Regions from separate parts of the Paenibacillus sp. NPDC058177 genome, predicted to be linked through region 2. Evidence: riboswitches for the same ligand, from Rfam matches in the RefSeq annotation. Region 2 holds a riboswitch; each other region holds the start of a gene.
The links. Region 2 has a riboswitch for cyclic di-AMP ahead of ACFVU8_RS24080 (hypothetical protein). Riboswitches for the same ligand answer to the same signal wherever they lie in the genome.
Positions count from the first base shown of each region.

Region 1: it holds a riboswitch for cyclic di-AMP, as region 2 does, so the genes downstream of both, ACFVU8_RS29395 (resuscitation-promoting factor) here and ACFVU8_RS24080 (hypothetical protein) in region 2, are expected to answer to the same signal.
Region 3: it holds a riboswitch for cyclic di-AMP, as region 2 does, so the genes downstream of both, ACFVU8_RS04250 (APC family permease) here and ACFVU8_RS24080 (hypothetical protein) in region 2, are expected to answer to the same signal.
Region 4: it holds a riboswitch for cyclic di-AMP, as region 2 does, so the genes downstream of both, ACFVU8_RS09110 (C40 family peptidase) here and ACFVU8_RS24080 (hypothetical protein) in region 2, are expected to answer to the same signal.

Region 1 is NZ_JBHVVB010000013.1:47,870-50,069, forward strand. It holds gene ACFVU8_RS29395 (resuscitation-promoting factor) at 1-1,158, opposite strand, end outside; cyclic di-AMP (ydaO/yuaA leader) riboswitch at 1,442-1,669, opposite strand; gene ACFVU8_RS29400 (TatD family hydrolase) at 1,869-2,200, opposite strand, start outside.
Region 2 is NZ_JBHVVB010000007.1:116,323-118,522, reverse strand. It holds gene ACFVU8_RS24090 (hypothetical protein) at 1-108, opposite strand, end outside; gene ACFVU8_RS24085 (hypothetical protein) at 382-681, shown strand; cyclic di-AMP (ydaO/yuaA leader) riboswitch at 678-864, shown strand; gene ACFVU8_RS24080 (hypothetical protein) at 1,070-1,489, shown strand; gene kdpF (K(+)-transporting ATPase subunit F) at 1,615-1,692, shown strand; gene kdpA (potassium-transporting ATPase subunit KdpA) at 1,751-2,200, shown strand, end outside.
Region 3 is NZ_JBHVVB010000001.1:898,905-901,104, forward strand. It holds gene ACFVU8_RS04240 (DsbA family protein) at 1-146, shown strand, start outside; gene ACFVU8_RS04245 (disulfide oxidoreductase) at 148-594, shown strand; cyclic di-AMP (ydaO/yuaA leader) riboswitch at 809-966, shown strand; gene ACFVU8_RS04250 (APC family permease) at 1,092-2,200, shown strand, end outside.
Region 4 is NZ_JBHVVB010000001.1:1,920,311-1,922,510, forward strand. It holds gene ACFVU8_RS09105 (SDR family oxidoreductase) at 55-783, shown strand; gene ACFVU8_RS09110 (C40 family peptidase) at 869-1,345, opposite strand; cyclic di-AMP (ydaO/yuaA leader) riboswitch at 1,350-1,486, opposite strand; gene ACFVU8_RS09115 (SDR family oxidoreductase) at 1,938-2,200, opposite strand, start outside.

The DNA of each region.
Region 1 (2,200 bases), on a different contig from region 2:
AAGCTCCGGTTTTACAGGTCCAATCACATACACCGTACGCGACTTGCGTCCGAAGTTACGTGCATGGTTCAACGAATCGTAGTAGACATCCACCTTATTGCCTTTGATAGCACCACCAGTATCTTCTGCACGGCGGAAGCCAAGGCCTTCGATATATACCCACCAACCGATAGGAATTACATTAGGGTCCACTGCAATCGTACGTCCTTCCGTTACGCGTGTGCCGGAGGCGGTACGAGTTCCAATTCCCGGTTCTTCTGAAGAATAAGCAGTCATCGAGACGTTCTTGATTAATTTCTTGTATTCAAAATTGACGCCCGATTTAGTGGCGACATTGCTGCTCTTGGCACTGGTTTTTGTTGAAATGGTAGCATTAGCTGTTTTGGAAGTTGTTGTTTGGGCCACTGTAACAGGTTTAGGGAGAGGCTTTGTGCCAACGGCGATAATCTTGTCTTTGGTCACCGTCTGAACTTCTTTCCCAACCATACGCATGGAAGCCAGTTCACCGTCTTGATAAATCTTTTCGATGTGCTGGATCATGACGCCTGGTGCGCCCGCCTGTGCCACTCTAACTGTTCCCTTGGTAAGGGAGGGGTCTGCCGTCTTGATGACTCGATATGGCAAGTTCGTTGTCCGTTGTACAGTTTGTTTGTTAATGCGGACAATCTTGATATCCATATTGGCAGAGATAGTGGTATCTAGCGAAGGGAAAATCTTATCATGGCCTTCGAGGGCAATACCCAGCTTCTTGATGGCCTGACCGATTGTTTTCTCGGTCGTATAAAAAATCTTTTTTGCACCATCCGCAGTAAGACTGAATGGCTGCGCACGGTTAATCACGACACGGTCGCCGTCTTTTATTTCATCACTAAGGCCTATAGATAGTTGATCATGCGGCTGCAGCGAAATTTGCTCTTTTGCTAGTGCATCACTGAGAATCGCTTCACGCGTTTCCAGAGACTGCGTTTTCCCGTCAATTACTAAAGTGATCTGCTTGCTGCTTTGACCGTGCACGTACAGCAGAATGATCAGCGTGATCAAAATCGATAACACGCCGGCAAGTGAAAGTACGCGAAAGTTCACTTGTTCCCACCGTAAAGCGTAAGACCTGCTGGATGATTGCGAATCATGGGATACTTCTGGTTGGAATACGCCCATTCTCTCCATCCTCCTTACATAGCCCCGTCGTCAGCTGTATACCAAGATGACTGTTATCATTCGGACGAAACTATTCGAGATTGTCACAGGACACGCTATTTGCAATACCTTTGCGTCTCCTGCTCATGGATCGCCTGCCCGGCATAGTGCTCCCCCCACATCTGTTATATAACAGTATGCAGGGTACATGCGCAATATTCAAAATAAAAGAAGCCTAAAAGAGTTCTATGAGGACTCTTTCGTGGCTTCTCCGATGTCAGAATACGCGGCTCATGCACGAGGTTTCCTCTCTTACTTTCGCTTACGGGGTTAGCTGTCGGGTTCGGACGAAAGAGAGACGCCCTATCTCGGGTCACCCGCTCACGGCGGTTGCCCTAAAATTCACCCCAAAGACCACGTGAAGAAATCAACTACTGTCTGCGGCATTCTAAGCTGTACTTGATGTGCTCTGTATACGGCAAACAATATTGGTTCCCCCGTTCTCCATACGGAGACTCAGCGAGACGATCCATGATAGCGTGGGCTGTCACTGTAACAACAGCTCACTGCACTGAAAAGATGATATCCTGTTTTGATGCATGTTGTAAAGGACGATTCAACCACGTTTACGCAAATATATGGTTAAAATATTGTAATATTCGGCTGTTTTTTTGTTAAAAAAGTTTAATACATCGGCTATACTCTATTTTTCACCGTGTTTCCTCCCGATTTCACTCAATGACAAATCGTTCCAGTGCGTTCGCATACGTAATTTCAGCCAATTCCTCCCAAGTTATCCCTTTAATTTCTGCCGCAGCTTCTGCCACCAACTTGACATGAGCGCTCTCATTTCGCTTCCCACGGAAGGGGTGTGGCGTCAGATACGGGGAGTCTGTTTCGATCAATAAACGGTCCAGCGGCGTCTGCGCCAGCACCTCTTTGGGAACCCTTGCATTCTTGAACGTTATCGGTCCTCCGAAGGATAAGTGGAATCCCAAATCCAGGCACATTTTCGCTGTTTCCCAGCTACCCGAGAAGGAATGCATTACACCGCCAACCTCGT
Region 2 (2,200 bases):
GATGTACAATGGTTTTTCACAATCGGCTGTGGAGCCATGGATAGCCGCGGAAGCAGGGACAGCAAAGATTTCTATTCGTGTCAGCTTATGATGTTGTTCTATGTCCACTTTGAATCCTCCCCGAAGCAGTAGCCCATTTAATAACTATAGCCGCCGTCATCACAACACGATACGCCAAAGTACACCCGCGTCAGGCTCTTCGGATCCAGAAGTTCTGGATGTGTACCAAAATAATAGTTGTTCATTTCCTTTTAGCTAATGATGTGATCGTAATCCGAATCATACGCCGCACCGCTTTCTTTTGTAAAAAGAGAAAATCTTTCATAGTAACGTCTATCCGCGGAATTTCAGCAACCAAGGGAGAGAAAGGGGACTAAAAGCATGTTTATTGCCCGTTATGAGGCCTCTATCTTCCTCAAGCACCGCTTTTCATATTTACACGGAAAACGGGCGAAAACCTTGAAATTCCATCCTTTGGAGAAAAAGAATTCTGTTCTGCCTAAAATTTTCGATAATCGTGACAAAAACGTGAAAATAGGAGAAATAGAGAGATTGAACATCAAGAAAGCGCTACCTGATATGAAAAGGGTTTTCTTTATGCATTATTTTGGCATCCTTGACGTTTTACAAGAATTCCTGCGCGAGAGTATGATTACATCTGTTTCAACCACAACCGAATAGTTGATCCGCTTAATTTCCGTCAAGGAAAGCGGGGGAACCAACAATCGGCAGCCGATGTGAGAGTCGGAGCCGGTTATGGGGTGAATCCTGTATGGATGCGTCAAATGTGCATCTGTACGGGTAGGGCGACTCTCACCGCCCGAATCCGACAGCTAACCTCGTAAGCGTATGTAGAGAGGATGAGTGCAATGTGACCGTTAGCGAGCCACAGAGGTAATCCTTTGTGGTTTTTTGCTGTGCTTTTATAAGCAAAACGCTTGTAAGGCAGCGTCTGGTGACGTGACACAGCCACAGATGGCTGTGCCCGAAAATGACGATAGGTCATGATCCTTTCGGAGATTTTCGTTGCCTCCTTGTTGTTGTACTAGAGCAGGAGGAGATAAGAGATATGGCGGATCAGATAGAATATGTGCTGGTATGCGCACCGACAAAAGCCGGAGAGCATTTTATCAAGATTTTAAAATTTAGAGGCATCCCGGTAGCAGGGTTGACGAACAATCAGGAGGAGAAGGAGCGTTTAGAGGAACTGGGAGTTGAGAACACTATTCTTGTAGATACCCGTCACCAGAAAACGTGGTTTCGTCCATCTTTTCCAGTAAGCCGTGTCTATCTGTTCGAGAGCAGCTTTACGCTGTGCTGCCGTTACATCCAGATGTGCCGGGCCTGGACCACACAGCCCATCTTTGTCATCACATCCTCCTTGAATCCCAGATTGGTCTATAAAAGACTGGGTGCAAGTTATGTCATCTATTCCCATAGCGGGGATGCCGTTTTTTTGGCGGATAAATCATCCCGTGATCAGGGATAAACAAAGGGGCTGGAAACAATGCTGGACCTGTATATGATTGCTGCGCTGGCCGTTACGTACGGCTTATTCTATGGATTTGTACAATGGTGTTCGGGTGTAGTCCGGGATGCAGGGGGGCATGAGCGGTGATTGTGATTATTGCTGTGACTGTGCTGCTGTTCATCTATCTGGTCTATGCGCTGATTCACCCGGAGAAATTTTAGCTACATCTAACGCGAGGAATGGGAACAGAAATAGAAGTCTTGCTAAGGAGGGACATTCATGGGCACTCTGCAAATGGTCGTAGTTATCTTAATCCTGCTGCTTCTGGTGAAGCCAGTGGGCACCTATGTGTATCATGTATTTTCGGGTGAGCCGAATCGCACAGACCGATGGTTTGGTCGTACAGAGAATGGCATCTACCGCCTGATAGGGCTGAAGCAGCGTGAAGGGATGTCCTGGAAGAAATACGCGCTAAGCTTCATTTTAACGAATATCGTGCTGGTAGCCTTTAGTTATATCATTCTGCGAGTGCAGCGGGGACTGCCGCTTAATCCAAATGGGATTTCTGATATGGAGCAGACGCTCACGTTCAACACGGTAATCAGTTTTATGACAAATACGAATCTTCAGCATTACAGCGGAGAGACTGGTTTGTCCTATTTCTCGCAAATGGCTGTGATTACGATGATGATGTTCACCTCTGCTGCCAGCGGCTTCTCCGTGGCGATA
Region 3 (2,200 bases), on a different contig from region 2:
AGCGTGACATCAAGACAGCTTCTGACGCAGGGGTTAATAATACGCCAACCATCTTCATTAATGGCGTGAAATCCGCAGAGCCGTTTAACTTTGACGCTATTTCGGCGGAAGTGAATACTGCAGCCAAAGCGGCGGAGGCCAAGTGAAATGAGTAAATTCTCCCTATTTTGCCGCCGTAACGCTCTTTATCTGGCCTGGTTTGTGTCAGTAGTGGCCGTGGCAGGCAGCCTTTATCTAAGTGAGGTTCTAAAGTATGAGCCCTGTAAGCTCTGCTGGTTCCAGCGCATTTTTATGTATCCCCAGCTATTTCTGCTAGGCATTGCCACGTACCGGGGAGACAAGCGCATTATTCCTTATGTGCTGCCACTGAGCATTATCGGGGGAAGCATTTCACTGTATCATTACGCAGAACAGAAAATTCCCGCGCTTAGCAAGATTATTCCCTGCACAGTGGGAGTTCCTTGCAACAAAGATTATTTGAATTATTTTGGTTTTATCACGATTCCTTTTATGGCGCTAATCGCCTTTGCCTTGATCACGGTTTTGCTCTGGTTCGGCCGTAAGCCGCTGGAGCAGGAAACAGAAGAAGCATAAGCAAGTACAACCAAAAAATATTCCCTGCTGATTCGTCACAAATAACGTCAAAATGTTATAAAAACACGGGCCGAAGGGATAATAGAAGAGAATGAAAGAGCGGACAGTTCCCGATATAAAATTTGCGGGTTTTGAATGTTTTTTCATTCTTTTTTCATTTTTTTCACCGCTTTACTGGATGCACTTTGTAGACTAATATTAGACCTTGTGAGAAGTTGAATATGCGCTGAATTTTCCTAGGAAAAACGGGGGAACCAATCTTGGCATAACGATGCCAAAGGGGTGAATCGGAAGCGGCCTATACGGCCGAACCGTAGGGCTACCACAGCCCGAATCCGCCAGCTAACCTCGTAAGCAAAAGTGGGATAATGACCATGCCCCAGGCATGCGGATCATTTCCGTATGCTTGTTTTTGTGCCTGCATTTATGAAATCCACCCGTGAAAACGGCGCACGGTATGACCGATTCAACTCACAAAGAGAGGAACTGTTTCTACAATGGTAAGCAAAGTAAAACGACTTTTGATCGGGCGTCCGATGAAATCCAACGAACTCGATCATGAAAAGTTATCCAAGGTGAAAGCACTGGCTGTTCTGTCTTCAGATGCGCTCTCGTCTGTGGCCTACGGAACGGAACAAATCCTGATTGTACTGGTCGCCGCGGGGTTCACTGCGATCTGGTACTCACTGCCAATTGCACTTGCCGTATTGGGACTGCTGGCGATTCTGATTTTATCATACCGGCAGACGATCTTTGCTTATCCACAAGGCGGCGGTGCTTATATCGTAGCTAAGAACAATCTAGGCGTTCCGACCGGGCTTTTGGCTGGGGGCTCTTTGCTCGTGGATTACATTTTGACGGTTGCCGTAAGTGCGTCAGCAGGGACAGATGCGATCACATCGGCTTTTCCAAGCTTGCATGGTCATACCGTTCTTATTGCAGTTACCGTAATTATCATCCTAACGATACTTAATCTACGCGGTGTAACAGAATCCGCATCTTTCATTGCTGTTCCTGTATACCTGTTTGTTATTTCCATTTTTGTCTTGATTATTTCAGGGGTTATAAAATATGCTACGGGCGGTGCGCATGCCCATGTTCCCGAGATCGGGACTGCCGTATCCAATGTTAGCTTGTTCCTGCTCCTGAAGGCCTTTAGCTCTGGCTGTTCGGCTTTGACCGGGGTTGAGGCTGTATCCAATGCTATTCCGAACTTTAAAGCGCCTGCTGAGAAAAACGCGGCAAAAACCCTAATGGCCATGGGCCTCATTCTAGGGATTATGTTCACAGGTATAACCGTCCTGGCTTACTGGTATGGCATTGTGCCCGACGAGAAAGCTACCGTCGTATCCCAGATCACTGAATCCACCTTTGGACGCGGCGTGCTGTATTTCTTCATTCAAGGGATTACCGCTGTCATTCTGTTCCTGGCAGCCAATACCGCTTACTCAGCGTTCCCGCTGCTCGCCTGTATGTTTGCCAAAGACAAATACATGCCGCATGCGTTCATGGTTCGTGGAGACCGGCTCGGTTTCTCGAACGGGATTATTTTCCTCGGTGTGATGTCTGCACTACTGGTAGCCGCATTTCACGGGAATACAGAAGG
Region 4 (2,200 bases), on a different contig from region 2:
TTTACCCAATAATAGAATGGAAACCAACAAACGAATAAAGGAGAACAACCTATCATGTCAACTCTTACTCTACAAAATCAGCGGGTCGTTATTATAGGAGGAAGCTCCGGGATTGGATTGGCAACAGCCAAACAAGCGGTGGAACAAGGTGCATCCGTCGTTCTGGCAGGTCGGTCCTTGGACAAACTGGAACTAGCAAAGGAAAGACTGGGCGAAGACTCCGTAGAAATATATACTTTGGACAACAAGGATGAGGAACAGCTGAAATCCTTTTTCGAGCAAATTGGGCCATTCGATCATCTGTTCACGCCTGGCGCCAGCTATGTCAGAGGGCCGATTACGTCAAGTGCGGAGGTTGCCCGCAGCTGCTTTGACGCTAAATTCTGGCCGCAATACAATGCTGTAAAATATGCTGCCCCGCAGATGCGCCCCAATGGCTCGGTCGTACTGATGTCTGGTGCCTTTGGGCAAAGACCGCTCACAGATGGCGCTTCCTACGCTGCCTGCAATGGAGCCATCGAAAGTCTAGGTAAAGCGCTGGCGGTGGAGCTGGCTCCTATTCGGGTCAATGTCATTTCCCCGGGAACGATTCACACAGAATTTAACTGGGAAGGCGCCGAACAAGCGGTTCGGGACGAATCCTATAACGCCTATGCCAAAATCAACCTGCTCGGCCGGATCGGCACAGCCGCAGAAGCCGCACATACTGTTGTATACCTGATGACGAACGGATATACCACCGGCAGCACCCTGTTCCCGGACGGCGGCTATATTTTACGCTAATCTCTTAGCATACTCTAAAAACAAAAGGTGCCCCGGACAGCCAGAAAGCTGGCTAATTCGGGACACCTTCTATGTATTTTCTGAATTATTTCTGTCCAGTCATGGCCAGATAGCTTGTCTCACTCACGACACGGCGTGCGGTAACATAACGATCAGCATAATACGATTCCGACAATTTACTGATGCGAACGCCCTTGCTGCTGGAGGAATGAGCGAACTCACCATCACCGATATAAATACCTGCATGAGAAATTCCGTTACCAAGGGTATTGAAAAATACTAAATCTCCGACACGAAGATCTTCTTTAGCGACAGCTGTACCCGCTTTAGCTTGGGACTGCGAGGTGCGCGGAAGATCTCCCGCATTGAACTTGTTGAATATGTATAGAATAAATCCGGAACAGTCAAAACCCGCTGTTGTTGTGCCTCCCCATACGTAAGGAGTACCAAGGAGTTGGTTCACTTCATTGTCGATCTTAGCGTTAACGTCACTGGCAAATGCGGCTGGTGCTGCAGTTAATAGAATAGCGGCTCCAAGTACAGAAACAATAAACTTCTTCAGACCGTGATTCTCCCTTCAAATGCCTACGGAGTTAGCTGAGGGTTCGGTTAAAGGTTTCCCTATATTCCCTTGCTTTCAGGAATAATTCACCCAGATGTGGTTCCCCCGTTTTCAACGATTGAAATTCGGCAACATTGATTAATATTTTGTAACTATTTGTATAGTAGTATAGATGTCCCCCTCCTGTCAATGCCATTTGATAGATTCACAACTTTATTTGCTCTTACATTCTTTCTACATATTCATAGATTATACTGCTATTTATCGCTTATTTTTCAGGGGATCGACCCTGCTTTTTCTAGCAATTCTTCCTCTATCAGTCCCGCATGTGTACATGAATATGCAGATGAAAAACTGGTAACATTCTTGTAATCACTGCGGATATATCAGCTATTTTGTCACAACTATTTTCATTTCCAGAATCTTATAGGCAGCTATCTCTAGTGTAGGTTATATTTTCGGAATAGCAAAAAGACGCTACAAACACCAAAGAATTGGAGTAGTAGCGTCTTTTATTGGCACATATAATCAATAACAGAAAGTTAGAAATCTTAAATCGCTTTTACAGAGAGTTCGTTCTTTAAAATCGACATTACCAAGGCAGTTGCTTATCTTGGTGATAGAAACCACCTGTTGGACCATCGGCTGGCAGTGTAGCAAACTTAATACTGGTCAGACTTCCTTCTCTTTCATCCAAGGAGGCTTTCTCTCCTCCAAGTCCAGTGCGGACCCAACCCGGGTGAACGGAATTCACCTTGATCGGCGTGTCCTTCAGTTCGTGTGCTAAATGAACAGTAAAAGCATTCAAGGCTGTTTTAGAAGCATTGTATGCAAATGTCTTCATTGAATAAATTG